DNA from 4 places in the Halopseudomonas sabulinigri genome. Region 4 is predicted to be linked to each of the others. Evidence: predicted binding sites of a transcription regulator. Region 4 holds the regulator's gene; each other region holds the start of a gene.
The links. The regulator FliA, encoded in region 4, starts transcription of late flagellar genes. The targets are predictions, from matches to a motif close to CTAAAGTTTNNNNNNNNNNNGCCGNTAA.

Region 1 (7,786 bases), 170 kb from region 4:
AGCATCCGCATCAGATCGCGGTCGGCCAGTAATCGTGCCATTACCGTTGGCACTTCAGCATCGTCATACGGCCGAATAGCATCAAACTCGCCCATGTAATCCTCAATGTCGTAAGCTCAGGCCGCGCATTATGCGACGCGCACAGCGGTTTCGCCAAATTGACGATAGGGCTACACTGGGCGTCACACTCGCTACAGCGGAGTTATCCCTTGCAGGCCCTCGAAGAAGCTACCCTCGCCTGCCCGCATTGCGGCGAAGCCATCGTCCTACTACTGGACATCGCCAGCGGCACGCAGGCTTACATCGAAGATTGCCAGGTGTGCTGTCAGCCCATCCATGTGAGTCTGTGGATTGATCCGCAGGCAGACGAATACCACGTTGATCTGCGCCGCGAGCAGGACTGAGCATGCAGTGTATCTATCGCCCCCTCGATCTCACCGAGGCCACACTGTTGCAGCGCATGCTGGCCGACCATCACATCGACTGCCATATCAGCGGCCAGTACCTGCAAGGCGCTGTTGGCGACCTGCCAGCGCACGACCTGATTGCCCTGTGGCTCAGCGATGAAGACGCTCCGCGCGGCAGCCAGCTAATCAACGACTACCTGGCAGCCAGCCCGCTAGAGGCAGCCGGCGAGCAGCCTGACCCGGACTCTCGCCCTTCATGACCGGACGTCTTGCCCAGTTCACCCCGCCGCACGCCAGTACTCCCGGCGATTGGCAACCCGACTGGAATCTGCCACCCGGCGCGCGCGTTCTGATATTGCGCAAACAGGCGGCGCGTCTGGAATGCGTGCCGGTACTATGGAATCTGACACCCGCTTGGCTGACCGATTTTAGCCGCGCCAGTTTCAACGCACGCGCCGAGTTCCTGCATGAAAAACCCATGTTCAAACAGGCACTGGCGCAACGCCGCTGTCTGCTTCCGGTCAATGGCTATTACCTGTGGAAAAGCAACGGCACGCGCAAGCACCCCTGGTATCTGCGGCGCCGCGAAAGCGGCCTGGCACTGGCCGGGCTGTGGGAGCGTTATCAGCTGGATGACGGTCAGTACTGGGACAGTTGCGCACTCATCACCGCGCCGGCCAAGGGCTTGCCGGCCAAGCTGGCCGAGCGTATGCCGGTCGCGCTGAACAGCGGCGAGCAAGCCATCTGGCTGGCAGAGGCAACCGCCGTTACCGCCCTGCAGCCGCTGCTAATGAACGCCGAGGCGCAGGTCGAGATGATGCATCCCGTGGCCAGTGCCGTCAGCAGCCCGCTGACCAAGGGGCCGCATTGCTGCAACCCCCACGGCCCGGTTCAGACCTTGAACTGATTGATCAGGCGGCGCTGATGCTCGGCCAACTTGGTCAGTGAAGCACTGGCCTGAGAGGCTTCCTCGGCACCCGCAGCGACCGACTTGGCGACAGTATCAATAGTGGTCACATTGCGGTTGATGTCTTCCGCCACAGCGCTTTGTTGCTCCGCGGCACTGGCGATCTGATTGTTCATGTCGTTGATCACCGAGACCGCCTGAGTGATAGAGGTCAAGGCGGCATCCGCCTCTTCGGCCTGCAGCACGCTCTGATCGGTACGCGCGCGGCTCTGCTCCATCACCTTGACCGTTTCGCGGGTGCCGTTCTGCAACTGCTCGATCATGGTCTGGATCTCAGCCGTCGACGACTGGGTCTTCTGCGCCAGGTTGCGCACCTCGTCCGCCACGACGGCAAAGCCGCGCCCCTGTTCACCCGCGCGCGCCGCCTCGATAGCCGCGTTCAGCGCCAGCAGGTTGGTCTGCTCGGCAATACCGCGGATGGTATCGAGAATCCCGGTGATGTTTTCACTGTCCCGCGCCAGCGACTGCACGCTGTCTACCGCGCGCTGAATATCCTCTGACAGACTTTGAATGGTCGCCGAGGTCGCTTGCACCACCTCCCGTCCGTGGTTCGCCGAGCCATCAGCATTGTGCGCCGCACTGGCCGCCTGCGAAGCGTTGCGCGCAACATCCTGCGCCGTTGCGGTCATTTCGGTCACCGCGGTGGCCACCAGATCGATCTCGCTGAGCTGGCGCTGCACGCCGTCGTTGGTGCGGATAGCGATATCGGCGGTATGCTCGGAGGCATCCGTTACCTGCTGGACCGACCCCACAACCTCTTTGATCATGCCCTGCAACTTGTCGAGGAAGGCGTTGAAACCCTTGGCAATCGCGCCAAGCTCGTCGGCGCGCTCCACTTTCAGCCGTTTGGTCAGGTCCCCGTCGCCCTTGGCGATATCGTCCAGCATCGCCACCAACTGGCGTGCCGGTTTGGCCAGGCCGTAGGCCACGAAGACCATCACCACCAGCCCGACCAGGGCCACCAGGAAGCCGACAACCGCCAGCATAATTGCCGAGCTGGTGCGCTGGGCATCCAGCTCGGCATCCAGCGCTACCAGATCTGCCATCACGGCATCCAGCGGCAGAATAATCAGCAGCGACCAGCGCACGTTGCTGCCGCCGATAGTGATTGGCATGGCCAGCTCAATATGTCCGCCAGCTTCGTCGATGTCGTAAATGGGCTCGTCCTGCAGGCGCGCCAGGTTAGCCAGATCGTTCGCATCGAGTACGCTGTCGGCACGATCACCCGGCTTGGCGTCACTGCCGGTGTACGCCACCAGACGGCCACGCTCACTGATCAGCGCCTGCTGGCCCTGGCCCGCATAGAGCTCGTTGTCGCTCTCATGCAGCATGCCCTGCAGAAAATCCATCGAAAGGTCGGCCCCGGCCACACCCACAAAGTTACCCTCACTGATGATAGGCACCGTGAAGGAGGACAGCAGGATGGTTTTATCGCCCACTTCATAAGGCGCTGGATCGGTCACGCAGGGCCGCAGGCTTTCCTTGGGGCAGAGGTAATATTCGCCCGCGCGCACACCGGTCTCGAGGAGGGTTTCATCTTCCATATCAGACAGCGAGTCCAGCGTGAGTGAGCCGTCCGCGTTACGGTACCACCAGGGCATGTAACGGCCAGTGCCATCGTAGCCGCCACCTTCAACGCCTTCAAAAAAGTTGTCCAGGTCATCCAGCGAGTTGGGCTCCCAGCCGACGTAGGCTCCCAGCAGGTCCGGGTTTTCCTTGAGGGTCATTTCAATCACGCGGGTCATTTCCTCGCGCCCCATCATCAGCGCGGGCATGCCATCAGGCTGGATCTCGCCAATCATCTGGTTGAGGTTGGCCAATTGCGAGGCAACGGCAAGCGGGAATTCCAGATGGCGGCGAATGCGCGCGCGCTCAGCGTTGGCGATCGACAGCAAACGCTCCTTGACCACCCCTTCCAGCAATTCCTGACTACGCGCTTGCACGTGTTGTTGGCTGCGCTCGGAGGAGTAGACGGAAAACAGCGTCATAACCCCCACTGCGATGAACAGACAAGCTCCAGCCAGAACTGCGATGGATAGCTGAATCGACTTGAATTTCATTGATTACCTCGGCTTAGCGGCCAGACTAGGGCGGCGCGTACATGTTCTTGTTGTTATATCGGCGCAAGGCAAAAAAACTTCAATCCTGTGAGGACTTTGGCGCTTTGGCGCTGTCGAATTGCCTGAAACCGGTGATGGCCATACCATACTAGCCGTGTTTCCGTGTGCTGAACTACCGCATTTTATGCACCGCGCCCGTTAACCCGGTTCGCCGCCGAAACAGTCGCGAACTGGGCAGCGCCCCAGGCTCTGCTAGATTTACCGGTGCGGGTGTGTATTGCGTTCAATCAATCTGGAGAAACACATAATGAAAAAAACGCTGATGATGCTTGTAGCAACCCTGTTCGGTATCGCTGTGCTCTCGGGCTGCAATACCGTTGAAGGCTTTGGCAAGGATGTGCAAAAGGTTGGCGATGGTATTGAAGACTCTGCCGATCGATAAGCACCACAATGGCGTGGCGGTCAAACGCCACGCCCAGTTATTCAAGGAAAATAGAACCATGCGATTGCGTTTTCTGCTGTGTGTCCCGGTCATCGCGCTGGCCGGCTGCCAGAGCGTACAGACCACCCAGGGTGGCAATGTGGGGGTAGACCGCACCCAGTATATGATGAGCGGTTTATCCAGTGAAGAAGTCAACCAGATGGCCGCCCAGTCGTATGACGAAACCCTCGCCGAGGCCAAAAAGGCCGGCGTGCTGAACACCAACGCGGCCACCGTGCGCCGTCTGCGCAAGATCGCCGACGACCTGACCGCGCAAGCCACTTATTTCCGCCCCGATGCTGCGCAGTGGGATTGGGAGGTCAACCTGATCAAGGATGACCAGCTCAACGCCAGCTGCGCCCCCGGCGGCAAGATCCTGTTCTACTCCGGCATCATCGACAAACTCAACCTGACCGACGATGAGATTGCCCAGATCATGGGCCACGAAATCGCCCACGCCCTGCGCGAGCATGGCCGCGAAGCCATATCCCGCGCCTATGCGACACAGATGGGCACGCAACTGGCAGGCGCCCTGCTGGGTCTGGGCGCCGGCAGCCAGCAGGCTGCCGAAATGGCAGTACAGTATGGGCTGACCCTGCCCAACAGCCGCTCGAATGAGAGCGAGGCCGATCTGATCGGCCTGGAACTGGCGGCCCGCGCGGGTTACAACCCCGACGCTGCGGTCTCCCTGTGGCAGAAAATGTCCAGCGCTTCGCAGGGTGAGCCACCGGCTTTCATGAGCACGCACCCCTCCTCCTCCGGCCGCATCGATGCCCTGCGCGCTGCCGCGCCCCGGGTTGAGGCGCTCTACCAAGCTAACAAGTAAACCCTTGCCGGGCGCCGCCAGGCGCCCGGCATCCGCTTGACCCTTACCCCGCTGAACGTCCCGTTCATCCATTGCGCACAAAATAACTGGCCGTGCGCCGATAAATCATTAGAATATCCGCCGCTCAAGGCCATACTGGCCGACATGGGTTCCCTAACCCCATTTACAAACAACGGCGGAGGCACGGCTTCCGAACCGGTAAAAAGGACACAAGATGCAGACCCTTTCCCCCGCGCGCCGGCAGCAGGCCCTCGCGCTGCTGATTGCTTTTCATATCGCCATCATCATTGCCAGCAACTATCTGGTTCAGTTGCCGATCACGCTGTTTGGCTATCACACTACCTGGGGCGCCTTCAGCTTTCCCTTTATCTTTCTGGCCACCGACCTGACCGTCCGCCTGCTCGGCAAGGGCGCCGCACGCAAGGTGATTGCGCGCGTGATGCTGCCTGCGCTGGTGGTGTCTTACGCGGTATCAGTGGTGTTTCAGGAGGGCAGTTATCGCGGGTTGGAAGCGCTGTTGTCGTTCAACGACTTCGTATTACGTATTTCTCTTGCCAGTTTCGTGGCCTATGTCATCGGCCAGTTGCTGGACATCCAGGTGTTTGATCGCCTGCGCCAATCGAAGCGCTGGTGGATTGCCCCCAGCCTCTCGACCGTGCTCGGCAACCTGGCCGACACCTTCGCCTTCTTCTCCGTCGCGTTCTGGCGCAGCAGCAACGAGTTTATGGCGACCCACTGGGTCGAAATCGCCACGGTGGACTACGCCATCAAGCTGATCATCAGCCTGCTGTTGTTCCTGCCGCTATATGGCGTACTGCTGAATGCGCTGCTGCGCCGCATATCAGGCCCCACGCCTGCACCCAGCCACTGATCTGGCGAGCACGTCCACGGCGCGCTGCTACCAGAGGCTGACTCCCAGCCCCAGCAGCGCGCAGACCGCCAGCGTTTGCAATGCCGAACGCTTGGCCGCAAAAAGCATCAGCACCGCCACTAAGGCAATCACCACAGCGCCCGCATCCCACTGGCCCGCAAAGCCTTGCGGCCAGAACACGTGGTAGGCGAAGAACAACGCCAGATTGACGATGACGCCCACTACCGCCGCTGTAATTGCCGTCAGCGGCGCAGTGAACGACAGCTTACCGTGGGTCGATTCAACCAGCGGGCCACCGCCCAGAATGAATAGAAACGAGGGTAAGAAGGTAAACCAGGTCACCAGAAAGGCCGCTACCGCACCCGCCAGAAATGCCTGCGCCGGGCCAAATACCTCCAGCCCGTAGCCACCGACAAAAGCGACAAAGACCACCACCATGATCAGCGGGCCCGGCGTGCTTTCACCCAGCGCCAGCCCATCAATCATCTGGGTTGGCGTCAGCCAGCCGAACTGGGTTACCGCGCCCTGGTACACATAGGGCAAAACCGCGTAGGCGCCACCGAAGGTCAACAGCGCCGCCTTGGTGAAGAACCAGCTCATCTGCGTCAAGTCGCCGCCCCAGCCAAAGCAGAGCGTCAACGCCGCCATCGGCAGCAACCAGAGCAAGGCCCCAACCGCAAGCAGCCGAGCCAGCGCAGGCCAACTGAAACGCGCGTGCGCGGGGGGTGGCGTGTGATCGTCAATCAGCGCGGACGGGTGCTCGCGCTTAGCGTTAGCGGGCTCACCGCCCAGCTGAAAATACGCAGGCCGCCAGCGCCCACCGAGATAACCCGCCACGCCGGCGCCCAGCACAATCAGCGGGAAGGGTAACCTCAGGGCAAAGATTGCCACGAAGGCACTTACAGCGATCGCCCACAGCCACGGATTTTTCAGCACCCGCCCGCCAATCCGCCAGGCCGCCTGAAACACCACGGCAGTCACCGCCGGCTTGATGCCATAAAACAGACCCGCCACCCAGGGCAGATCACCGTAGGCCAGATACAACCAGGCCAATAGCACCAGCAAAAACAACGAGGGCAAAATAAACAGCACCCCTGCGATTACCCCGCCCCAGGTGCGGTGCAATAACCATCCAAGATAGGTCGCCAACTGCTGCGCCTCGGGGCCGGGCAGCATCATGCAGTAGTTCAGCGCGTGCAAGAAACGACGCTCGGAAATCCAGCGGCGTTTATCCACCAGCTCTTCATGCATGAGCGCAATCTGGCCGGCGGGGCCGCCAAAGCTGATAAAGCCAAGCTTCAGCCAAAACAGCAGCGCCTCACGCAGTGAGGCCTGCGCAGCTGAGCTGGCCGAGCCCTCGTGTGTTTGCGGTGCGTCCATACCAGCTCCTCTTGTAAACCCACCTTCAGCGCGCGCCCTTATTTCAGCAGCATGCCAGAGTCAGGTTGCAACCAGATTGCAATATTGTGGAAAAAATACTGTCTTGAGGGGCTAGCCGAAAATCACCGCCAGAGGCATTATTCTGCCATCGCAGGCACTGCCTCGCGGCCCTCCTGCGGCATGGATGCCCCCGATACTCTGCCTGTTTGTGCTTACCGTTCGGCCACTGCTCGCTGGCACTCTGAGCATCCGCCGCCAAGGCCCCGGAAGCACTGAAGAGAATCACCCACAAAAAGGAAGTAGTCGATGTTAATCAGGAAAATGCTGTTCTCTGCAGTACTCATGGGCGCGGTGATGGCTACCGGTTGCGCCAGCGTCAACAAGGCGCCCGCCGCCATGGATGCCGAAGCCAAGCAATTCAACACCCACCCCGATTTCGCTCAGGTTTACGTTTACCGCAACGAAACCTTCGGCGCTGCGGTCTCCATGCCGGTCGCGGTCGACGGCCAGCGCGCCGGCACCACCGGGCCCAAGTCGTTCTTCATGTTTCAGCTGCCTGAGGGGTCGCACACTATCAGCTCACAGAATGGCGCTTCTTCGCTGTTGATCAATGCCGAGAAGAACAAGAACTACTTCGTCTGGCAGGAAGTGAAAATGGGCATGGCCTCCGGCGGCTCCAAACTGCAGTTGGTGAGTGAGCAGCAGGGCCGTTCCGGTGTGCAGCAGTGCAGCCTGATTCACAGCAACCTCTGAAGCCTGTGGCAAGATGACCGGCAGCGCTAGGCGCCGGTCAT
Region 2 (7,786 bases), 110 kb from region 4:
TGTGGGTCTATGCACCGTTAATGCCGAGGGCAAGATTACCCATGCCGGGCAGGTTCTGGGTCTTGAGGGCCCCGCAGGCGAAGTTTTTCTTGGCGAGCCGCTGGGAGCGCCCGGCTATATGCAGCGACTCCAGGTTGATCGAAACGTTAGCGCTGTTTCCGGCAAATGCCTGTTGATAAGAAAGTCGCTTTACATTGACCTTGGTGGTCTGGACGCGGGTGCCTTTGCCGACGAAGGAGCAGCCTTGGACCTGTGCCTGCGTGTCACCGATAGCGGCTACATTATTGTTTGGACTCCCAGGGCGACCCTGCTTCACAGTACGCCCAAGCCAAGTATGACGGTGGATACGGAGGATAAGTTATACGCACGTTGGCTGGCGCGGCTGGCACGCGATCCTGCTTACAATCCCAATTTCTCGCTGGCTAAGCCTGGCGGTTTCAAACTGGCGGCGCCGCAGATTTCCTGGCGTCCTCTCGAAGTGTGGCGTCCTCAGCCGGTAGTGCTGGCCCATCCGGCCGATTTGTTCGGTTGTGGTCACTATCGCGTTATTCAACCATTTAACGCGCTGCTCAGTGCAGGGCTAGTGGACGGAGCTCTATCCCAAGGCTTGATGCATGTTACTGATCTTGAACGCTATGCGCCGGATGTCGTGGTGCTACAGCGGCAGATAGGTGATGACCGGCTGGAAGCCATGCGTCGTATGAAGGCTTTCTCCAGTGCTTTTAAAGTCTATGAGCTGGATGACTATCTGCCCAACTTGCCAATGAAAAATGCACACCGTAATGCGATGCCCAAAGATATCGTCAAATCATTGAAGCGCGGGTTGTCGTTTGTTGATCGCTTTGTCGTCTCCACAGATGCCCTGGCTGAGGCATTTACTGGCTTTCATGACGACATTCAGGTGGTACATAACCGGCTTGATCCGCGTTGGTGGGGCAACCTGCCGCCTTCAGTTCGCAATGCATCGACCAAGCCGAGAGTAGGGTGGGCAGGGGGTGCCAGTCATACCGGGGATCTTGAGCTGATTTTTGATCTGGTGAAAGATCTCGCCGATGAAGTCGAATGGGTTTTTTTGGGCATGTGTCCGGAAAAGCTTCGTCCTTACGTACACGAGTTTCATGAGGGGGTGAGCATTGAAAAATATCCTCGGAAACTGGCTTCGCTCAATCTGGATTTGGCGCTCGCCCCGGTTGAGGAGCATCTGTTCAACGAGTGCAAAAGTAATCTGCGTTTGCTGGAGTACGGTGCCTGCTCTTATCCAGTCATCTGTTCCGATGTGCGCTGTTACGCGGGCACGCTGCCCGTAACGCGGGTCAAAAATCGTTATCGTGACTGGATGGATGCGGTACGTGCGCACTTGGCAGAGCCTGCAGCCTCTGCCGCACAGGGGCGTGATTTGCACCAAGCGGTGAAAACTGCCTGGATGCTTGACGGTGAAGGGCTTGAACGTTGGCGTGAGGCATGGCTGCCCTAGCCCGTGATTAAGGCGATGAACGGCAACTAAAGCGCTAAAGGAATAGTGTAGCTGGTCGATAAAGAGTCATGGCTGGCGTGTTTGCCAGCGGTGCCTTAGCCGAAGCGATGAAATTAGCAAGAAAAATATGTGAAATTCATCCTAAAGCTTTCTGGCAAAGCGTCGATACAGTAACTGAATGCGAACTCAATGGGTGCCTGGGCAGGTCCGGCCCACGAGTCGCAAGCTCAGGCAAACATTTTCAGGTCCTTTGGAGGCAATACCATGGCCCTTACAGTCAACACAAACGTAGCTTCTCTGAACGCCCAGCGTAACCTGGGTTCTTCATCCAACTCGCTGGCCACTTCTCTGGAGCGCCTGTCTTCGGGTTCTCAGATCAACAGCGCAAAAGATGACGCGGCTGGCCTGCAGATTTCCAACCGTCTGACCAGTCAGATCAACGGTCTGGGCGTGGCTACCAAGAACGCCAACAACGGTATCTCCATTGCACAGACCGCTGAAGGCGCTCTGCAGGAGTCCACTACCATTCTGCAGCGTATGCGCGATCTGTCACTGCAGGCTGCCAACGGCTCCAACGGTGATTCCGAGCGTGACGCTCTGAACTCGGAAGTTACCGAACTCAAGAAGGAACTCGACCGTATCTCCAACACTACTGCCTTCGGTGGCAAGAAGTTGTTTGACGGTAGTTTCGGTACTGAAACCTTCCAGGTGGGCAGTGCTGCTAACGAAGCAATCAGCTTGAAGCTTGACGAGACCAGCACCAAGTCCCTGCGTAGCGATTCGATCAGCAGCGGCAGCATTGCGACTTCGGACGTAGCGGGCGCTACTGCTGCAGCTTCGGGCTCCATGGCAGTGTCTTTCACTATCGCTGCCGGTAGTGCAGACGGCACCGATCGTGTGTTTACCATTAGCTCTGATTTTGCTTCCGGCGCCACTGTGACTGAGCAGGTTCAAAATCTGGCTACCGCGATTAACGATGCGAACATCGGTGTGGGTGCGTTCATCGCTGATGATGGCTCAATCAACGTTGTCACCAATGCTGATCTGGGTACTAACGATGGTGAGCTGTCGATCGCCTTCGCTTCCGGCGCTACAGCAGCTGCAGCACAAACTGCGGCAGAGGCTGGCGGTACTGCGGTTACTCTGGCTTCTGTTGCTGCAACCGATGCTGAAGTTCGCGACATCGACATCAGCACTGCCGAAGGCGCTCAGAAAGCGGTCTATATCATCGACGCGGCTTTGGAGTCGATCGACAGTCAGCGTGCTTCTCTGGGTGCTGCTCAGAACCGCTTTGATTCGACCATCAGCAACCTGCAGAACGTGGCTGAAAACGCCTCTGCCGCTCGCGGCCGGATTCAGGACACTGACTACGCGGCTGAAACTGCAAACCTGACCAAGAACCAGATCCTGCAACAGGCAGGTACTGCGATCCTGGCCCAGGCCAACCAGCTGCCTCAGGCCGTACTTAGCCTCTTGGGCTAAGTCTGGATCAGGGGTAATATGCGGGGGGAAGGGTAACCTTCCCTCCGCGTTGTCCGTTGCGAGGTAAGCACCATGGATATGGGTGTTATTAAACCGTTTGAAGTAACCCGCTCTGCGTCCAGCGCTGTTGCGGTGGAAGCGGGTGCCGGCAAAGGCCAGGCAGTAAGGCAGATGGAAGCTGCACAGGCGAAATCGGAACCAGCTCCGGTGGCAGTTCAAACACGTGAAGCGGTAGAGCAAAGCGCTGAAGTTGAGCGTGATCAGCTGCAGGCAGCGGTTTCTGATATTCAGAATTTTGTTCAGTCGGTTCGCCGAGACATCAATTTCAACCTTGATGATGATAGCGGCCGGGTGGTGATTAATGTAACCGAGGCAACCAGTGGCGATGTAATCCGCCAGATCCCCTCGGAAGAAGCGCTTCGGTTAGCCGAGAATCTGTCGGAAATCCGTAGCGTGCTGTTTGAGGCAGAGGCCTGATTTTCTGCCCGCCGGTTTTACTGGCACGCTACTTGCCTGATAGACCGGGACACTCTCTTCGGTAGGCGCTCCGTCAAAAAACGGTCGCGAGGTACAGTATATGGCTATCACAGGCATTGGCTCTGGTCTTGACATCAGTAATATCGTCAGCGCTCTGGTTAACGCCGACGGCGCCCCCAAAGCAGCCCAGTTAACTCGTCTGGAAAGCGCGACAACGGCCAAATTTACCGGGCTTGGTACTTTTCGCAGCGCTCTCTCCACCTTCCAGTCGGTATTGGACAAGCTCAATAGCACCGAGATATATCAGAAGCGCACTGCTACCTCTGGCAGTGCGACCAACTTCAGTGTAACCGCTGACAGTACGGCGGCGACTGGCAATTATGATGTGCAGGTGTTCAATCTGGCCCAGACCAGTAAGGTAGCGCTGCGCGGTCAAGATAATGCGACCGATGCCGTTGGCACGGGAACCATGACCATTACAGCGGGCGACACGACGCTGGATATTGATATTACCGACGCCAACAGTAGCCTCTCTGGTATTCGCGATGCGATCAACGCCGCGGGTAAGGATAGCGGCATCAGCGCCACTATTGTGACGGATCCCAGCGGTGCTGGCGGCTCTCGTCTGGTGCTGGGCTCTACCAAAGCCGGTACAGGAAACGACATCAGTGTCAGTGTTGCAACGGACGGCACCGATACCGGGAACCTGGCCGACCTGGCCTATACACCTCCGGCAACCACAGACTTTGCGGCAACCCCGGCCGACCCCGGCAACCCGCGTGAGCCGAGAGTCATTTCCTATGCCCGTGATGCCAACTTGGCGATTGACGGCCTCGCTATTTCCAGTACCAGTAATACTATTTCTGACGCCATTGATGGCGTAACAATCACGCTCAAGGCGGCTCAGTCGCAGGACGCCATTGACGCAGGTACCAGCATCAGTCTCCGTGTGGCCGAAGACAAGGCGGGCGTTAAAACCTCGCTCCAATCCTTTGTCGATGGTTACAACGCCATGATGAAGTCGATTGGTTCTCTGACCGCAGTCACTTCCGTAGGGGGCGATGATGGCGAGCCGCTCACTGGGGCCCTGGTTGGCGACTCTTCTGTGCGTTCGTTGATGTCGTCTATGCGTAGCGTACTGGGCTCGAGCAACAGCGGTAGCATCCGTATGCTGGCTGACCTGGGCATCACCACCCAGCGCGATGGTACTTTGGCAATTGACAGCAGCAAGCTGGATGATGCACTCGAAAACAACTACGAGGCGGTCAGCGATTTTCTCGCCGGCGATAACGGCTTGATCGGTCAGTTGGATGCGAAAATTGACCCCTACACCAAAAGTGGCGGCATTCTTGACGGGCGTACCACGTCACTGCAGAACCGGCTCTCCGATATCGACGATCAGCGTGAGACGCTGAATCTGCGCCTGGAAAAGCTGGAGGCGCGGCTATTGGCGCAGTTCAACGCAATGGATACATTGGTTGCAGGCCTCTCTAGCACCAGTGACTACCTCACCGGCCAACTGGCAAACCTGCCTGGCGTCGTCAAAAAGGATTCGTAAATGGCTAACCCGATCGATACCTACAAAAAGGTCAATATCTCTCAGGAAGTGTCGCAGTATCGTGCGGTTCAGCTGTTGCTGGATGGCGCCATTGAGCGGGTCAAGCTGGCTCGACACGCGCAGGCGACCGGGAATCCGGAGCGTCGCGGCGTAGCCGTGAGCAGTACCATCAGCATTATCGGCGCACTGCAAACGTCGCTGGACAAGGATTTGGGTGGCGAGATCGCGGAAAACCTGGACGCCTTGTACGATTACATGACGCGCAAACTGGCGGGTGTGGCACTGGATGATACGCCGCGCTCGCTGGATGAAGTTCAGCACTTGCTGGGTGAGATAAAAGAAGCCTGGGATTCTATCGAGCCTGCTTGACCGGCTGTTCTGGCGGGGGTTAGTCACGGCCAGTACCGGTTAGAGTTGGGCGAAACCAGCCAAATCAAGCGTAGTTTGCCATTCCCATTCCCATTGCTGTTGCTGTTGCTGTTGCTGTTGCTGTTGCTGTTGCCAGGCAAGGTGAAGTTGCAGCGATCTTGGGTGCCAGCCACCGCCACAGGCCGCGATGAAGCGCGGCCTGTGCAGTTAGAACCAGCGCGTTCCCGCGTAGTCGCGCCGCGCTTTTGCGAGCCAGTACGAAGTCGCCACCTTTTTAGTCTATTTGCCTCAAGTTTCCCCCGCGCTGCCGATATAAACATCATGTGCCACCTATCTTCAGGATACGTCCCATGAATGCTTATGCCGCGATGAAGCAGTACCAGACCGTCAACGTCAATGCGCAGGTCAGCGAAGCTGATCCGCATCGTTTGATTCAGATGTTGATGGAAGGTGGCTTGCAACGTATCGCCCAGGCCAAGGGGGCGATGCAGCATGGCAACCTGGCACTGAAGGGCGAGCAGATCGGCAAGGCCGTGGCGATCATTGGTGGTCTGCGTGAGTCTTTGGACCATCAACAGGGTGGCGAGGTGGCAGGCAACCTCGAGAGGCTATATGCTTTCATGCAGCAGCGCCTCAGCGAGGCGAACCTGCGGAACGATGTTGCACTGCTGGATGAAGTAATCGACTTGCTGCGTGAAGTGAAAGCCGGCTGGGACGGCATTCGCCAATCTTGAGGAGTATTCCGATGGCCAATGCCGTTGAGCAGATTCAAAACACCCATGAGTGCCTGATCGCTGCTGTTCAGGCCGGTGACTGGCAGCAAGTGGGCGAGCTGGACAAGTTATGTCGTTTGCAGGTGAAGCAGGCAATGCAAGACCCCCAGCGAGACGATCAACAGATCGCCGAGGTGCTGGAAAGCCTAAGTGGTACCTATCGTGAGGTGGTTGCCCTGTGTCAGGCAGTGCAGGGCAAATTGGCAGAAGAGCTACAGGGGCTGCAGAAAAGCCGCCAGAGTGCCAAGGTCTATCAGATGTTTTCCTGAAGGGCGTTTGCTGGCGGGGGCTTTTGACTCCCGAAAAGCAGCCAACTTTGCTGCGCCAACTATTTGACTCTGGCGCCATTTCTGACTACATTTAAGCCCAAGATAACAGGGTATGGCGCGGCGCCATCATAGCGCCACGACCAGCCCAGCGAGCCAACAGGAAAGCTCCCCTGCCTATGCTGCCCAACAGTCATATTTTGTCGATCGACGACTCTCCGCAAAACCGCCACGATCTGGCTGTCATTCTCGGGTTCCTGGGAGAAGAGGCGATCATCAGCGACTCGCAGAACTGGTTGACGGCAGCGTCCGAACAGGTGTCATCCCCGGACGCGGTCAAGTGCGTCATTCTCGGGCGTTGCGAGCATGAGCAAGGTTTGCCGGCTTTGTTGGGTCAGTTGGATAAGTGGGACGAGAATCTGCCTGTGATTCTGCTCGACCCAGAGCAGTCAAGCCGCTGGCCCGATCACCTCAAGCAGCGTCTGCTGGCGGTGCTGGAACCCCCTTTGAGTTACAACCATCTGCTCGATGCACTGCATCGTGCGCAGGTGTACCGCGAAGTTTTTGAAGAGAATACCAACCGCCAGCGTCAACGCGAACCTAACCTGTTCCGTAGTCTAGTGGGTACCAGCCGATCGATTCAGTCGGTGCGCCAGATGATGCAGCAGGTAGCTGATACCGAGGCGACCGTACTTATTCTAGGCGAGTCGGGTACCGGCAAAGAGGTGGTTGCGCGCAACCTGCATTATCACTCCCGCCGTAAAGATGCGCCTTTTGTGCCGGTGAATTGTGGTGCGATCCCCGCTGAACTGCTTGAGAGCGAGCTGTTCGGTCACGAGAAGGGCGCCTTTACTGGCGCCATCACCAGCCGTGCCGGGCGCTTTGAGTTGGCGCAGGGTGGCACCCTGTTTCTCGACGAGATTGGCGATATGCCGCTGCCAATGCAGGTCAAGCTACTGCGGGTGTTGCAAGAGCGGACCTTTGAACGGGTGGGCAGTAACAAAGTGCAGGCGGCTGACGTGCGCGTGATCGCCGCGACCCACAAGAATCTTGAGCAGATGATTGAACAGGGTGGTTTCCGTGAGGATCTGTTCTACCGTCTGAACGTTTTCCCGATTGATATGCCGGCCATGCGCGAGCGCATTGAAGACCTGCCGCTGCTGCTTAACGAGCTGATCACGCGGATGGAAAAGGAGAAGCGTGGATCAATTCGTTTCAGCACGTCGGCAATCATGTCGCTGTGTCAGCACGAATGGCCTGGGAATGTGCGTGAGCTGGCCAATCTGGTCGAGCGCATGGCGATCATGCATCCGCATGGCGTTATCGGCGTGGGCGAGCTGCCGCGCAAGTTCCGCTACGTGGAAGACGATCAGGATGATCTGCGCCA
Region 3 (7,786 bases), 840 kb from region 4:
CACCGTCATCTCTTGCTCTTGCCGCTCGGACCGGGCTTTGGCGGCAATCAGGTCGGTGGACTGACGCCAGGCGAATAGGGAGCCGATCAACACCATGGGTGAATACAGCAGTACCAGAATGGCGACGCCAAGGTACGCCGTCTGCCCGGACAGCCAGAGTGCCCCTATGGCGGCAAAGGAGTAGATAAGCGTGTAACTGATGCTGGCGTAGGGCAAAGGGCTGAGCACAAAACTGCCGGCGCCGATCATACCGGTCACTATGGTGGCTATCGCCAGCTGTTGGCCGCGCGAGGCATCGGGAAACCAGGTCAGTACCATCCAGGCCCACATGAGCGCCAAAATGGCGGCGTGCAAGGTAGCCTTGTGCGCGGACGCGGATGAGGCGCGCACAATAGGGCGCTTGCGTGCCCTGTACCAACCCAGGGCAGAGAATGCGCAAACCAGAGAGAGTAGCCCAAGCCACAGCAACAGGCCGGTGGGAAAATGGGGAGCAAAGGCAAGGAGCACGCAGCTACCACTGCCGACGTTGGCGAGCATCATGGGGAGTGACACGCTCACCACCGAATTGAGCTGGGTGCCCCGCAGGCGTGCCACATCGGTATCGTCAGACGAATACATCGTCGATACATCGGCGAAAAGCTGGCGAACCTCTGCTCTACGGTCTTTTGCTCTACGGTCTTTCAACTACGCATACTCGACTGGCCGGTAATAAGCGTGTCTACCTTGCTAACTCTAGCAGAAGGCCATCACCTGGAATAAAAAATGGGGGCACAGGCCAGCTTGCATGGGTGGTGTAAACCCATCGACGCCGCCGAGCAGCGCCGACAGGGTGCAGCCTAGGCGTCAGCCCGGAAATCACTGGCCGCATGGCGTTCAGCGAGTTGTTCCGACTCCTCCCCCCAGACCCGGTTGACCATGCGGCCGCGCTTCACGGCCGGGCGTTGGGCGATGGCTGCTGCCCAACGCTGCACGTGCTGATACTCCTGAACGGAGAGAAACTCGCCGGCACTGTACAGCGCGCCTTCTGCGAGCAGGCCGTACCAGGGGTAGATGGCGATATCGGCAATACTGTATTGGCTGCCGGCCATATATTCGTGCTCGGCCAGATGGCGGTTGAGTACATCAAGCTGCCGTTTTACTTCCATGGCAAACCGATTGATGGGGTACTCAAACTTCTCCGGCGCGTAGGCATAGAAGTGGCCAAAACCGCCGCCCAGATAGGGCGCCGAGCCCATTTGCCAGAACAGCCAGTTCATCGCCTCGGTGCGCTCGGCATGCGCTGTTGGCAGCAATACGCCAAACTTCTCTGCCAGGTACAGCAGTATCGAGGCAGACTCGAACACGCGGGTGGGCGGATTGGTGCTGTGATCCATCAGCGCCGGGATTTTGGAATTGGGATTGGCGGCAACAAAACCGCTGGAGAACTGATCACCTTCGTTGATGCGTATCAGCCAGGCGTCGTACTCGGCATCGCGAAAACCCAGCTCCAGCAATTCTTCAAACATGATGGTCGCTTTTACGCCGTTGGGCGTGGCCAGCGAATACAGCTGAAACGGATGCTGGCCGACTGGCAGGGCCTTGTCATGCGTTGGGCCGGCGATCGGGCGATTGATATTGGCAAATTTGCCACCGCTTTCGGCGTCCCAGGTCCAGACTTTGGGCGGTTCGTACTGCTTGTCGTTGCTCATATTGCGTGGTCCCGAACAGTGAATGGCGAGCCCGAGTGGATCACAGGCCCGATACAGGTAGCCGAAATCCTAGCATGGAGTCGGCTACCCCACCTCGCGGCATGGATCAGACCTTGTAATAGGCCAGCAGCGCACGGAGCTTCTCCGCCAGTTGCGTCAGGTTCTGACTGGCAATGCGGGTTTGCTCCACCTGTTCACTGTTCTTCAGTGCCTCATCACTGATGCGCACTACGTTGCGGTTGATCTCTTCCGACACGTGGCTCTGCTCTTCGGCGGCGCTGGCAATTTCAGTATTTACCTGGTTGATACGCGTGACCGCATTCATTACATCACTGAACGCCTTGCCGGCGGCCTCGGCGACTTCAGCATTACGGGTTGCGAGGGCGCGGTTGCTTTCCATCATGCTGGAGGAGCGGCTCACACCGGTCTGCACCCGGTCGATCATGCTGTGAATCTGTTGGGTGGACGCCTGAGTGCGCTGGGCGAGTGAGCGCACCTCATCCGCGACCACCGCAAAGCCGCGACCCTGTTCGCCCGCGCGCGCTGCTTCAATGGCGGCGTTCAAGGCCAGCAGGTTGGTTTGCTCGGCAATACCAACGATGACTTCCAGCACCTTGCCGATGTCGTTGGAAGCCGAGGCCAGTTCATCAATCACCTGCATGGACGCGGTAATCTCACTGGCCTGTTGCTGAATGCTGCTGACCGTGCTGTTCATGGTGCCGCGGCCTTCTTCGGCTTCACGGCTGGCCTGGTTGGCGGCGGTTTCCCCGGCGGCGGCGCTCTGCGCGACACTCTGCGCAGTAAGACTCATTTCATGCATGGCCGTGGCCACCATCTCGGTCTCACGGTTCTGCACACTCACCGAGCTAGCGGATTGCTCGGCAATACGCGCCAACTCATCGGCCTGCTTGAGAATGGTGCCGGACGATTCCAGCGCCTCACGGATGGTGTGCTGGATGCGGTCGAGCAGACGGTCGAAGGCACCGGCGAGGATGGCAAACTCATCGCGGCCTTGTGCATTGAAACGCACGGTGAGATCGCCCTTGCCGTCGGCGATATCCTCGATCGCAGCGATGGTGGCATTCAGCGGTCGGCTGACGATGAACTTCATCAGCAGGCTGATACCAATCGCCAGAATGACGCCGGCCAGGGTGATCAGCGCGGCGACCGCCAGCGAGTTCTTGATGATGAGGGCGCTCACTTCCGCATTTGAATAGCCCAGCACAATGTCGTAGCCCCAGGGCGCGAACGGCGCTGTTTCAATGTGCCACTGGCCTTCGGTATCGGCCAGGGCGTCGGCAATCTGCTCGTCGGACAGATGCGAGGAGTGCATGCGAATCTTGCCGGTGGGGTCGCGCAGGGCAACAAAGCCGTCTTCCAGAATACGCGCATCGGCAATCGCCTCGGCCAGCGAAGTGAGGTTGGCGGAATAGCCCACATACCAGATGCCCAGCACCCGGCCGCTGGCGTCCTTGATCGGCTCGTAACCGGTCAGGTAAGGCTGCCCGAGAATATCGACCTGACCATAAAATGCCTGCCCGGCGAGTATCGCCTTGATCGCCGCGCCGTCTGGCGCCAATTGTGTGCCGATGGCGCGCTGCCCCTCGCGCATGACGTTGGTAGACACGCGGATGAAGTTATCGCCCTGGCGGGAGAACAGCGTGGCGGTGCCGCCCATGACCTGGGTCAAACCATCCACCAGGGCAAAATCGTTCGCTTGCGGTTGGTAGCCCAGTTGCAATTGCGCCGCACTGGCCCCGCCCACCTGCACGCTGCTGCCCAATGAAGCCTCTCCCAAGGCAGTGCCACGCTCGATCAGTAACGCCATGCTGTTGCGAACACGCTCGCTCATGATCGCGTCCGTGACGCCCAACAAGCGCAGCACCTCGTTGCGCAAACCCGCCGACTCAGTGGTGGCGCGGGCATGGATCAATCGGGTTTGGGTAACGGAGCTGATAACCACGCCGACCAGAATGAAAACAACTAACAGGGCGGCCAACGTGGCGACAAACTTCTTTTGCAGGGTCATTGGGGGAGCTCTCCTGAATGCCGACATGGCACGACCTTGCCTTGCTATCGGCTGAAGCGGAGCGAGGTTTAGTGAAAACCTCAGGGCGGTAGTGACTTTCGCCCGTTCCGGTGCGCGCCGGTCGAGAGCGGCGGCTTAAGGTTGTTGCTGGGATACCTGCGGTGATTGAGCGCTCCGCTCTATGGTGGATCACACCCGCTCGCTGCCAACCTCCCACCAGGTGGGTAGCAGGGCGCGTACGCTGCGCTGCCCGAAGCGATCATCCAGCAGGTAGACCACGCCGTTGTCCTGGGTGGTGCGAATCACCCGCCCGGCAGCCTGTACTACTTTCTGTAGCCCGGGGTAGAGGTAGGCGTAGTCGTAGCCGTTGCCACCCTGATCGGCAAACATGGTTTGCAGGCGTTCCTTCATTTCTTCATTGACCGGATTGATCTGCGGCAGACCAAGGGTGGCAATGAAGGCGCCTATCAATCGACTGCCCGGCAGGTCGATCCCTTCACCAAAGGCGCCGCCGAGCACAGCAAACCCGATGCCCTGGCCCTGCTCGGTGAAGCGCGCGAGAAAGGCGCTGCGCTCACCCTCGTTCATGCTGCGCGACTGAGCCCAGACGGGGATAGCGGGGTAGCTCTGCTGAAAACGCTCCAGCGCCTGCTGCAGGTAGGCGTAACTGCTGAAGAAGGCCAGATAGTTACCCGGCTGCTGGGCAAACTGCTGCGCGATCAGGTCTGCGATGGGCTGCAGGCTGGCGGTACGATGCTGGTACCGGGTGGAGAGGTTACGAATCACCGAGACGCGCAACTGCGTGGGTTTGAACGGCGAATCAACCTCCAGCCAGCGGCTCTGCTCCGGCAGGCCGAGTAAGTCTGCGTAATACTGCGCGGGACTCAGGGTGGCGGAAAACAGCGTGGTGCTGTGGGCACTGGCAAAGCGCTGCTTGAGAAAGGGCGCCGGCACCATGTTGCGCAGGCACAGGGTCGAGAGGGTGCGCTGGCCGCCAAAGCCTTCATGCCGCGTTATGTCGAATAACGAGTGCGGGCCATAGGCTTCGGCCAGCCGGCAGAACAGCATGGCATCGAAGTAGAAGCGCAGCAGCGCGGCCTCGTTGCCGGTGGGTTGCTCGGTCAGGTGATCGGTGATGGCGCTGACCGCTTTTTGCAGACTGGCGATGAACAGGTCGGCGATGGTCGGGTAGATCTGGTAGTCGTCGGTCTGATCGCGGTGCAGCGCATTCCAGTGGCGGGCTACCCGATCAAGCGAGCTCTTTAATGATTTGGGTGCGCTACGGCGCAAGACATTGAATACCTGTTGATCGAGTTCGGCGGTGTACATGCCGCGGGCGCGGTCGATCAGATTGTGCGCCTCATCCACTAGCAGGGTGACGCGCCAATCGTTGAGCACGGTCAGGCCGTAGAGCAGGGCGGTCATGTCGAAGTAATAGTTGTAGTCGCCTACCACCACGTCACTCCAGCGGCACAGCTCCTGGCTCAGGTAGTAGGGACAGATGTTGTGCTCAAGGGCAATATTGCGAACGCTCGACTGATCCAGCCAGCGGACGTTGACGGCGGCTAATCGCGCAGCGGGCAGGCGGTCGTAGAAGCCCTCTGCCAGCGGGCAGGATTCGCCGTGGCAGGCTTTGTCCGGGTGCTCGCAGGCTTTGTCGCGGGCGGTATGTTCCAGCACCCGCAGGGGCATGTCGTTTTGCTGGCTGCGCAGCGTGGCCAGCGCTTCCAGCGCGAGTTGCCGGCCAGGTGTTTTGGCGGTGAGAAAAAACAGACGGTCCAGTTGCTGCTCGGGGAAGGCTTTGAGCTGCGGAAACAGGGTGCCGAGGGTCTTGCCGATGCCGGTGGTGGCTTGCGCCATGATGGTCTCGCCATCGCGCGCCGCGCGAAACACCGCCTTGGCCAGCTGGCGCTGGCCGGCGCGAAAGCTGGCGTGCGGAAAGCGCAGCTCTTGCAGGCAGGCATCCCGCTCACCCCGGTGCTGCGTTTCTTGTCGCGCCCAGGCAATAAAACGGTCGCATTGCAGCGCAAAGAAACGCCGCAGGTCGTCTGCCTTGAAGGTCTCGCGATAGGGCGTTTCTTTCTGACTGATGACGTTGAAGTACACCACCGCCAGGTCGATTTCTTCCAGCGCCAGCTCGGCGCACAACAGCCAGCCGTACACTTTGGCCTGGGCCCAGTGCAGGCTGCGGTGGTTGTCAGGGATGCGCGAGACGTCGCCGCGGTGGGTCTTGATCTCTTCCAGCAGGTTTTGCGCGGGGTCGTAGCCGTCGGCACGGCCGGTGACCAGCAACCCGGGGTAGCTGCCAGCCAGAGCGAGCTCGCTGAGATAACCCTCACCCCGCCGGCTGACCACCGTCTGATGCCCGGCAATACCTTCCTGGGCGGTGGGTGCGGGAGTAAAGCGCAGGTCGAGATCACCCTCCTTGGCGGTGAACTCGCATAGCGCGCGGACTGCGACGCGGTAGCTCACGCGGGCTGCTGCCACTGCACATAACACACCTCGACCGGCATCTGGTGCTCCGCACAAAAGGCCAGCCAGCGCCGCTGGTTGTCCTGCAGGCGGTCGCCTGGGCCCTTTACCTCGATCATGCGATAGCGCTGCTGCGCGGGCCAGAACTGAATCAGATCGGGCATGCCGGCACGATTGGCTTTGATATCGCCCAGCAGGCGCTGGAACCAGTACCTCAGGTGAGTGGCCGGAATGCAGCGCAGTGCAGTCTCCAGTAGCGGCTGATTGAGCAAGGACCAGCAAACAAAAGGTGATTGAATCCCCTGCTTCTGCTGGAAGTAATGGTTGATGGTCTTTTGGTATTGCGCGCTGTCGAGCTGGGCCAGGCAGCGATCAAACAGCGCGCGTCGCCGTGGGTAGAAATCAGCGCTGTGCAGGTCGGCCGGGCCACTGTGAAAGGGATGGAAGAAGGCGCCGGGGAGGGGAGCAAAGATGGCCTCCCAGCACAACAGACCAAAGAGGCTGCAGATCAGCGTGTTTTCCACGTAGTAAACCGGTGCGGAACCCTGACCCAGGTGCTCGGCGACCATCTGCTCTACGCTCCGGTCAGGCAGCTGCGGCAGCACCAGATGTTGCTCGGGCGTAGGCCGTGCGGTCGCAGGCGTCGAATTCTGCATTTTCAGCTTGCGCGTGAGCCGCGTCACGGCGCGTTCTACCAGTTGCCGCTCGGCCTCGCTCTCCGGGGCGAGCAAGGCTTGTTGTGCCAACGCATACGCAGCGTGCGCCTGTTCGGACTTTTCCAGCAAGCGAATGCAGCGTTGCCGCGCGCCTGCGTGGTGGCAGCGCTGATATAACGCTAGCGCCTGTTCCAGCTGTTGCTGGCGCTCAAAGTGCTGCGCGAGTTGAAACAGCAACCGCTGGTGACGTTGCTCGATCCAGGGATTGTCGCTGTGGAAACCGCTGAGCCACGCCAGGATGTCGGTTACGCTGGCACCCGCGTTGAAGGCATCGCGGCATTGCCATAGCAGCAGATAGTCTTCCACGTCCTGGCGCCGGCTAAAGGCGCGTGACTCGGCCGATAGCACCACCTGTTCATAACGGTAGACACCCAGATCGGCGAGGACAAATTCGGACCAGCTCTGCGCCAGGTTGCCAAAGAACAACAGCCGAAAGCGATCACAGATATCGCTCACGGTGAGGCTGACAAGCGGTTCGTCAGGCACGCCAGGCCACTGTCGGTAGGGCAGGGCCGCCGGTTGCAGCGCGGCCAACGCGGTGGTCAGTGTGGTCTTGCTCTGTTGTCTGGCGGCAGCGGGGTTGGGCAGCAGTGCAGCGAGCTCGTTCTTTAGCAGCAGGGTGGCCAGCTCCTCTGCATACAGTGGTGCGTCATCACGCAACCAGCCATTGACCAGGAGCGGCGTGGCCGCAGTGTCAATGTCGCCAATCTCGTCGTATTGCAGCTTCGTCAGCCGGAAGTGCTGACCCTTGCGCATGATCAGGCGTACAAGCAAGGCACGGGGTTTTTTCGGCGCGGCGACAAAGCCTTGGGCAAAACCCAGCTCTTGCTCGCTCAGCAGATCGCGATAGCGCGCGAGCACCCAGTCGAGCACTGTCTGAA
Region 4 (7,786 bases):
TACCCTCTCCTGAACCCGCATCGCCATCCGGCGCACTAATGCGCCTGTTTCGAGTAATCCTACCCGTCTACCGCCTCAGCTCACTACGCCACAGCAATCGGCAGATGCGTCTGATACAGCATGATACAACCTATCACACCCGCCGCGCGTAGCGCTTGAGCAGGCTGGGAATATCCAGAATCAGCGCGATGCGACCGTCCCCGGTAATAGTCGCCCCGGCCATTCCGGCGGTGCCTTGCAGCATCCGTCCCAACGGTTTGATTACCACCTCTTCCTGGCCGACCAACTGGTCGACCACAAAACCGACCCGCTGGGTGCCAACCGAAACGATCACCACACTGGCAGCGGAATGATCGCTGGTGTCTTGCACACCCGGCATCAGCCAGCGCTTGAGGTAAAACAGCGGCAGCGCTTTTTCACGCACGATGATCACTTCCTGACCATCGACAATGTTGGTGCGTGACAGGTCAAGACTGTAGATCTCGTTGACACTGACCAACGGCAAGGCAAAGGCCTGATTCGCCAGCATGACCATCAGCGTCGGCATGATCGCCAGCGTCAAGGGTACCTTGATCGCAATCCGGGAGCCTTGGCCCTTGGTCGATTCGATATTGATGGTGCCGTTGAGCTGGGAAATCTTGGTTTTCACCACATCCATGCCCACGCCACGCCCGGACACATCGGAAATTTCCGTCTTGGTCGAGAAGCCGGGCGCCAGAATCAGGTTGAAACACTCGCTGTCGCTCAGGCGATCAGCAGCGTCCTTCTCCATCATGCCCTTTTCCACGGCCTTGGAGCGCAGCACATCGGGGTCCATGCCACGACCATCGTCAACGATCGTCAGCAGAATGTGATCGCCTTCCTGCTGCGCGGCCAGCACCACCTTGCCGGTACGCGGCTTACCGGCCGCTTCACGCTCATCGGGCGTTTCTACGCCGTGGTCTACCGAGTTGCGCACCAAGTGAACCAGCGGATCGGCCAACGCCTCGACCAGATTCTTGTCGAGATCGGTTTCTTCGCCCACCAGCTCCAGGTTGATTTCCTTCTTGAGGTTGCGCGCCAGATCGCGTACCACCCGCGGGAAACGGCCAAATACCTTCTTGATTGGCTGCATGCGGGTTTTCATCACCGACATCTGCAGGTCCGCGGTGACTACATCGAGGTTACCGACCGCCTTGTTCCACTCCTCATCACCGCTGCTCAGGCCAAGGCGCACCAGGCGGTTACGCACCAGTACCAGCTCGCCCACCATGTTCATGATTTCATCCAGCCGCGCGGTGTCTACCCGTACCGTGGTTTCGGCAGCTGCGGGCGCTTCCTGCGCAGGCGCGGCTTTCGCGGCGGCTGCCGGGGCGGCGGCAGGTTTGGCAGCCGGCTTGGGCTCAGGCTTGGCAGCGGGCTTGCTAGCCGGCGCCGGTGCGGGCTTGGCAGCGGGCGGCGCAGCTGGAGCAGCCGCCGCCTCGGCCTCGGTTTTACCAGGTGCCGCGCCTTTACCGTGCAACTGATCCAGCAGCGCTTCAAATTCGTCGTCGGTGATCTTGTCGGCTTCGACGGAACCGGCAGCCGCGGCTGGTTCAGCCGCTTCAGTCGACGCGCCGTCCTTCAGACCGGGCGCACTGCCCTTGCCATGTAGCTCGTCCAGCAGGGCTTCGAATTCATCGTCGGAGATATCGTCGGCGGCGGCAGTCGCCGCTGGCGCGGGAGCCGCACTGACCGGGGCCTGACCACTGCCGTGCAGCTCGTCGAGCAGGGCTTCAAATTCATCGTCGGTGATGTCGTCGCCCGAGGTGGCAGCCGGCGTGGGTGCCGGTGCTGATGCAGGGGCCGTCGCAGCTGCGGCAGGCGCGGCGTCACCGTGCAGCGCGTCCAGCAGCTGTTCGAACTCATCATCGGTAATATCGCCATCGCCGCTGGCGATGGCATCCAGTGTGGCAGTAGGGGGAACGGGCTCGGGTTCGACCACCGGCGCGGCCGCTTCGGGGGCGGCGGGTTCTGCACCACCTGGCTGCGCCAGGGCGGCCAGGGCGTCGAGTAAGGCAGGGTCTGCGGGCGTAGGCTCCTGCTGGTTGCGCACCTGATCAAACATGGTGTTGACCGCGTCCAGCGCTTGCAGAACCACGTCCATCAGGTCGGACGTTACCGGACGCTCACCTTTGCGCAAAATATCGAATACGTTCTCGGCAATGTGGCAACAGGCGACCAGCGCATCAAGCTGCAGGAATCCAGCGCCACCTTTGACGGTATGGAAACCGCGAAAAATGGCGTTGAGCAGATCCATGTCATCGGGACGGTTCTCCAGTTCGACCAACTGCTCGGACAACTGCTCGAGAATTTCACCTGCCTCGACCAGAAAGTCCTGGAGAATCTCTTCATCCGCATCGAAACTCATGCACCCACTCCCCTCGGGCGTGTTGACGTAAACGGCTATGCGCGGCCACTGATACTGCTGCCTGTGTGCAGTCCGTTGTTATTAGACGTTATTCCGGAACCCGTAAACCTGACTACTTCCTGTGCTGCCTGGCTCTTGCCGCCACAACGCTGTGGCGGTGCATCTTGGCAGGAGTCAGAAGCCCAGACTGGACAGAAGGTCGTCGACTTCATCCTGACCGGAAACCACGTCTTCTCTTTTATCGGCATGAATCTGTGGACCTTCACCCCTGGACGAAGGTTTTTTTGCCTCACTGACGGTTTCAGGGTGGTTTATGCCGGTAATCCGATCCACCTGACCTGCCATGCGCACCAGATTGAGCAGGCTTTCCTCGACATCGTGAACCAGGGTAATGACACGCTTGATCACCTGGCCGGTCAGATCCTGATAGTCCTGCGCCATGAGGATATCGTTGAGGTGGCCAGACACGTCGTTACTGGTGTTCTCGGCCTTTTCGAGAAAGTCGCCCATACGCTTGTACAGATCACGAAACTCGTCTGCGGCCATTTCACGACGTTGCAGTCGCTGCCAATCGGCGCGCAGCGCCGCCGCCTCGCCACCCAGTTCAGAGATTTTTGGCGCACTGCTTTCCACCAGATCCATGGTGCGATTGGCGGCCTTGTCGGTCAGCTGCACCACATAGTCAAGGCGGTCGGACGCATCGGAAATCTTGGAGGTCTCGCTGTCGTCTTCGAGCGCGTGGGAGGTGTCGAGCTGAAAATTGACGATAGCGTTATGCAACGCGCGGGTCAGTTGCCCGACCTCGTGATAGAGACCGCGATCTCGGGCTTGATTGATTGCGTGGATCACCAGCAGAGCTTCGGCAAAGTCGCCTTGCTCCAGGTGGTCGACCAGTTGGCGCGCATTGTCCTTGAGGGAATGTTCAAATTCCTGAGCAGTCGCCTGGCCGGGATCCTTACTTAACGCCATAACCTGTACCCCGGTTGGTTGTTATTTTGCTTGTACTCGCTCAAAAATCTTTTCGATTTTCTCTTTCAAGGCTTGAGCGGTAAATGGCTTGACGACGTAGCCGTTGACGCCTGCCTGCGCGGCTTCAATGATCTGGTCGCGTTTGGCCTCAGCGGTGACCATGAGTACCGGCAGGTGCTTGAGGCGGTCATCGGCACGCACCGCACGCAGCAAATCGATGCCGCTCATGCCCGGCATGTTCCAGTCGGTCACCAGAAAGTCGAAATTACCGCTTTGCAGCATCGGCAACGCGGTATTGCCATCATCGGCTTCAGCCGTGTTGGTAAAACCCAGGTCGCGCAACAGGTTCTTGATAATGCGCCTCATCGTCGAAAAATCATCAACGATGAGAATTTTCATATTCTTGTCCAAGTCGACCTCCGTACAAACCAGGGAAAGTGCAGGCCTGCACCCCGAAAACCCATTGCAATGGCCAAACTAGCCGTATAAAGACGTTCTGAACAACCCTCTGCCGTGCAAACTGCTGTTCACAACACCCTCGCTACCACCATCAAAACAGGATCGGGCACAGTGCTACCATCAGCGCGATCCGAGCATTGTCCGGATGTTGGCGACAAAATCAATCATTTCGCCAACTCGACAAGCGTGCGCGCAGACGTGCGGCACATTGACTGTGCAATTGACTGACCCGTGACTCACTGACGCCCAGCACAGCGCCAATCTCCTTGAGATTCAGTTCTTCATCGTAATACAGCGACAACAGCAGCTTTTCACGCTCGGGCAAGCCGTTGATCGCCTCGGCCAGCGCCGCCCTGAAGCGCTCATCTTCCAGCCCGGCGAAGGGCTCAAAATCGCCCTGTACATCGGCCGGCGCGCCACTCTCCAGCAAATCATCAAAACTGAACAGCTTGCTGCCGGCGGTATCATTGAGGATCGCGTAATATTCCTCAAGGCTCATATCCAATTCGGCCGCAACTTCGTGATCTTTAGCGTCGCGCCCCAAACGGGACTCTACCGAGCGCATTGCGTCACTGACCATACGGGTGTTGCGATGCACCGATCGCGGCGCCCAGTCACCCTTGCGCACTTCATCCAGCATGGCGCCACGAATACGAATCCCGGCATAGGTTTCGAAGCTGGCGCCCTTGCCAAAATCAAATTTACGCGAGGCTTCGAGCAACCCGATCATGCCGGCCTGCATCAGATCTTCCACCTGTACGCTAGCCGGCAGGCGACCCAACAGGTGGTAGGCAATACGTTTTACCAGCGGAGCATATTGCTCAACGAGTCGATCCTGATTGTCTGCAGAAACTTGTGCTCGTGTATACATGCTCAATCCGCCAGCCGATGCAATCATAGGCCTGACCCGGTGGGCCGTACCAGACGTTCGACGAAGAACTCGAGATGTCCGCGTGGATTGGCCGGTAAAGGCCAGGCATCCACCTTCTGTGCAATCGCCCGAATGGCCATAGCCGCCTTGCTGCGCGGAAAGGCTTCGTAGACTGCACGTTGCTTCTGTACGGACTTGCGCACCGCTTCGTCAAAGGGTACGGCCCCGACGTATTGCAGCGCTACGTCGAGAAACCGGTCAGTTACTTTGGAGAGTTTAGCAAAGACCAGCCGACCTTCCTGCGGTGTGCCGACCATATTGGCCAACACGCGGAATCGGGTCATGCCGTGATCACGGTTGAGCAGCTTGATCAGTGCGTAGGCATCGGTAATCGAGGTTGGCTCGTCGCAGACGACAATCAGTGCCTCCTGTGCAGCACGCACGAAGCTGACCACCGAGTCGCCAATACCCGCCGCGGTGTCGACAATCAGCACGTCGATGTTATCGCCGACCTCGCTGAAGGCCTGGATCAAACCGGCATGTTGCTGATGATTCAGGCTGACCATGCTGGCGGCGCCGGACGCGGCGGGCACCACGCGTACACCACCCGGGCCATTGAGCATCACATCGCGCAGGTCACATTTGCCTTCCAGCACATCCGCCAACGTTGCCTTGGGTTTGAGACCCAGCAACACATCGACGTTGGCCAGCCCCAAGTCGGCATCGAGCAGCACGACGCGACGGCCCATGTCTGCCAGCGCCAGACTGAGGTTGACCGACACGTTGGTTTTGCCGATACCACCCTTGCCGCCAGTGACTGCGATAACCTGAACCGGATGATTGCTACCCATCTACGTTGATTACCTTGAATTATTGATTTTGCTTAGCTTGCCCGCTGGCCATGCATCATGCCGGCAAACACATCCGCCATCGCCTGATCGGCTGGCGCTTCATTACCTGCCATGCTGACCGCACGGCTGACCAGCTGGTGACCGACGGCCCGGTTGATATCGTCCGGAATCCGCTGGCCATCTGCCAGATAGGCTACCGGCAAACCCTGCTCCATAGCCAGCCCTAATGACTCACCCAGGGTCGCCGCTTCGTCAACCTTGGTCAGGATACAGCCACTCAAACCGCAGGTCTTGTAGTTGTGGTACGCCGCCTTCATTACCCGGTACTGACTGGTCGCTGCGAGTACCAGCAGATTGCGAACCTGGCGGCCCTGCTGTGCCAGTGCGCTCAACTGGCCACGCAGATAGGGATCGTTGGCCTGCAGCCCCGCGGTATCTACCAGCACCAGGCGCTTGCCGGAGAAATCAGCGAGAACATCTTCAAGACTGTTCTGTTCATCCACCACGCGCACCGGCACATCCAGGATACGGCCCAGCGTACGCAGCTGCTCGTGGGCGCCAATCCGGTAGGTATCCATGGTCACCAGCGCGACGTGCTGACTGCCGTGCTTGAGCACGTAACGCGCGGCCAGCTTGCCCAGGGTGGTGGTCTTACCGGCCCCGGTCGGGCCCACCAGGGCAATGATGCCACCCTGTTCCAGCACTTCTTCACGCAGCGTGGGAATGCGGTGGGACAGGTGAGCCAGCAGCAGCCGCCAGGCCTGACGAATATCCGGCACATCGGCGACCTGGCGCAGCAGCTCCTGACAGGTTTCCGCTGGCAGGCCGATCTGGGTCAAACGGCGCCACAGGCCAGCCTGCTTGGGCTGCCGTTGGTTCAATTGGCCCCAGGCCATACCGCCCAGCTGCGACTCCAGCATTTCACGCAAACCCGCCAATTCGGCGCGCATCGCGCTCAAGCCGGAGCTCTCGGCCGGCTCCGCTGCGGCGGGCGCCGCACTGGCGGCCACCGCGGGCTTGCGTGCTACAGGCTCCTCACTGGGCTCCTGCACCAAACGGTCGAGCAGATCGCGCGCCACGGGCGAGCCTTGCTCGGCGGCCGCACGCATGCTGTCACCAAATAATTGACGGTTGACGGTCGGCTGGTTGCGCGAGGCCATCTTGCCGACTTCCAGCTCGGCGCGAGCGGCAACGATACGTTCCTGGGTTTTCTTCAGCTCCTGGTCCAGACCGGGCGTCGGCGGCGTGATGCGCGGCGCGACGTAGTCCAACGCGGCAGTCAGCTCAACACCACCCGCCACGCGGCGGTTGGCGATGATGGAGGCGTCAGCACCCAACTCGTCGCGCACCAGCTTCATCGCCTGGCGCATATCGGCGGCAAAGAAACGTTTTACTTTCATGGCTGACCTCATCTGTTACCGGTGCCCCGCGCAGGGCGCCAGGCGGCTGTTAATCTCTATTCGCACTAGGCGTTCAGTTCTGGCCGACGGTGGCGACTATGGTCACCTGTTTGCTGTCCGGGATCTCTTGGTAGGACAGCACGTGGGCTCCGGGGGCGGCGTAGCGGACGAACTTGGCCATCATCATGCGGATCGGCCCAGCTACCAGCAGTATCGCTGGCTTGCCCTGTACTTCCTGGCGCTGCACCGCTTCAGAGAGAGAGCGTTGCAGTTTTTCCGCCATCCCCGGCTCCAGCAGCATGCCATCATCAGCACCCTGCCCGGCCTTCTGAAGACTCTGTAGCAACATCTGTTCCAACCTTGGCTCAAGGGTGATCACAGGCAGCTCGGAGTCAAGCCCCACAATGCTTTGCACGATGGAGCGCGACAACGCCACTCGCACCGCGCCGATCACAGCGCCAGTATCTTGACTCTTACCTGAGCTGTTGGCGATGGCCTCGGCAATGGTCCGAATGTCACGCACTGGCACCTGCTCCTGCAGCAACCCCTGCAACACCTTGAGCAGGTTCGACAGCGAAATCAGCCCCGGCACCAGCTCCTCGGCCAGCTTGGGTGAGGCCTTGGCCAGCACCTGCAACAGCTGCTGCACTTCTTCGTGACCGATCAGCTCATGCGCGTGCTTGTGCAGGATCTGGTTGATATGGGTCGCGACCACGGTACTGGCGTCGACCACCGTGTAACCCAGTGATTGCGCCTGATCCTTCTGCGAAGGCTCAATCCACACCGCATCCAGACCGAAGGCCGGGTCTTTGCCTGCCAGCCCCTTGATTTCGCCAAACACCTGGCC

Region 1: BLU26_RS06880 (methyl-accepting chemotaxis protein) is a predicted target of FliA. The motif match lies at 3,490-3,517, and genes of this name have one in related genera.
Region 2: BLU26_RS06625 (flagellin) is a predicted target of FliA. The motif match lies at 1,616-1,643, and genes of this name have one in related genera.
Region 3: BLU26_RS02280 (methyl-accepting chemotaxis protein) is a predicted target of FliA. The motif match lies at 3,762-3,789, and genes of this name have one in related genera.

Annotation. Positions count from the first base shown of each region.
Region 1 covers NZ_LT629763.1:1,528,693-1,536,478, forward strand. Annotated here, with positions in the region: gene BLU26_RS06860 (1-acyl-sn-glycerol-3-phosphate acyltransferase) at 1-95, opposite strand, end outside; gene BLU26_RS06865 (CPXCG motif-containing cysteine-rich protein) at 210-404, shown strand; gene BLU26_RS06870 (putative signal transducing protein) at 407-667, shown strand; gene BLU26_RS06875 (SOS response-associated peptidase) at 664-1,314, shown strand; gene BLU26_RS06880 (methyl-accepting chemotaxis protein) at 1,299-3,434, opposite strand; gene BLU26_RS06885 (entericidin A/B family lipoprotein) at 3,742-3,876, shown strand; gene BLU26_RS06890 (M48 family metallopeptidase) at 3,935-4,741, shown strand; gene BLU26_RS06895 (7-cyano-7-deazaguanine/7-aminomethyl-7-deazaguanine transporter) at 4,956-5,612, shown strand; gene chrA (chromate efflux transporter) at 5,640-6,992, opposite strand; gene BLU26_RS06905 (DUF2846 domain-containing protein) at 7,299-7,745, shown strand.
Region 2 covers NZ_LT629763.1:1,471,148-1,478,933, reverse strand. Annotated here, with positions in the region: gene BLU26_RS06630 (glycosyltransferase) at 1-1,474, shown strand, start outside; gene BLU26_RS06625 (flagellin) at 1,739-2,956, shown strand; gene BLU26_RS06620 (flagellar protein FlaG) at 3,029-3,433, shown strand; gene fliD (flagellar filament capping protein FliD) at 3,534-4,991, shown strand; gene fliS (flagellar export chaperone FliS) at 4,992-5,360, shown strand; gene fliS (flagellar export chaperone FliS) at 5,711-6,094, shown strand; gene BLU26_RS06600 (flagellar protein FliT) at 6,106-6,402, shown strand; gene BLU26_RS06595 (sigma-54 dependent transcriptional regulator) at 6,579-7,786, shown strand, end outside.
Region 3 covers NZ_LT629763.1:514,913-522,698, forward strand. Annotated here, with positions in the region: gene BLU26_RS02270 (putative bifunctional diguanylate cyclase/phosphodiesterase) at 1-618, opposite strand, end outside; gene yghU (glutathione-dependent disulfide-bond oxidoreductase) at 837-1,688, opposite strand; gene BLU26_RS02280 (methyl-accepting chemotaxis protein) at 1,795-3,717, opposite strand; gene BLU26_RS02285 (ATP-dependent DNA helicase) at 3,907-6,189, opposite strand; gene BLU26_RS02290 (VRR-NUC domain-containing protein) at 6,186-7,786, opposite strand, start outside.
Region 4 covers NZ_LT629763.1:1,356,331-1,364,116, forward strand. Annotated here, with positions in the region: gene BLU26_RS06035 (protein-glutamate methylesterase/protein-glutamine glutaminase) at 1-1, opposite strand, end outside; gene BLU26_RS06040 (chemotaxis protein CheA) at 134-2,389, opposite strand; gene BLU26_RS06045 (protein phosphatase CheZ) at 2,564-3,358, opposite strand; gene BLU26_RS06050 (chemotaxis response regulator CheY) at 3,380-3,757, opposite strand; gene BLU26_RS06055 (RNA polymerase sigma factor FliA) at 3,978-4,712, opposite strand; gene fleN (flagellar synthesis regulator FleN) at 4,712-5,539, opposite strand; gene flhF (flagellar biosynthesis protein FlhF) at 5,572-6,939, opposite strand; gene flhA (flagellar biosynthesis protein FlhA) at 7,013-7,786, opposite strand, start outside.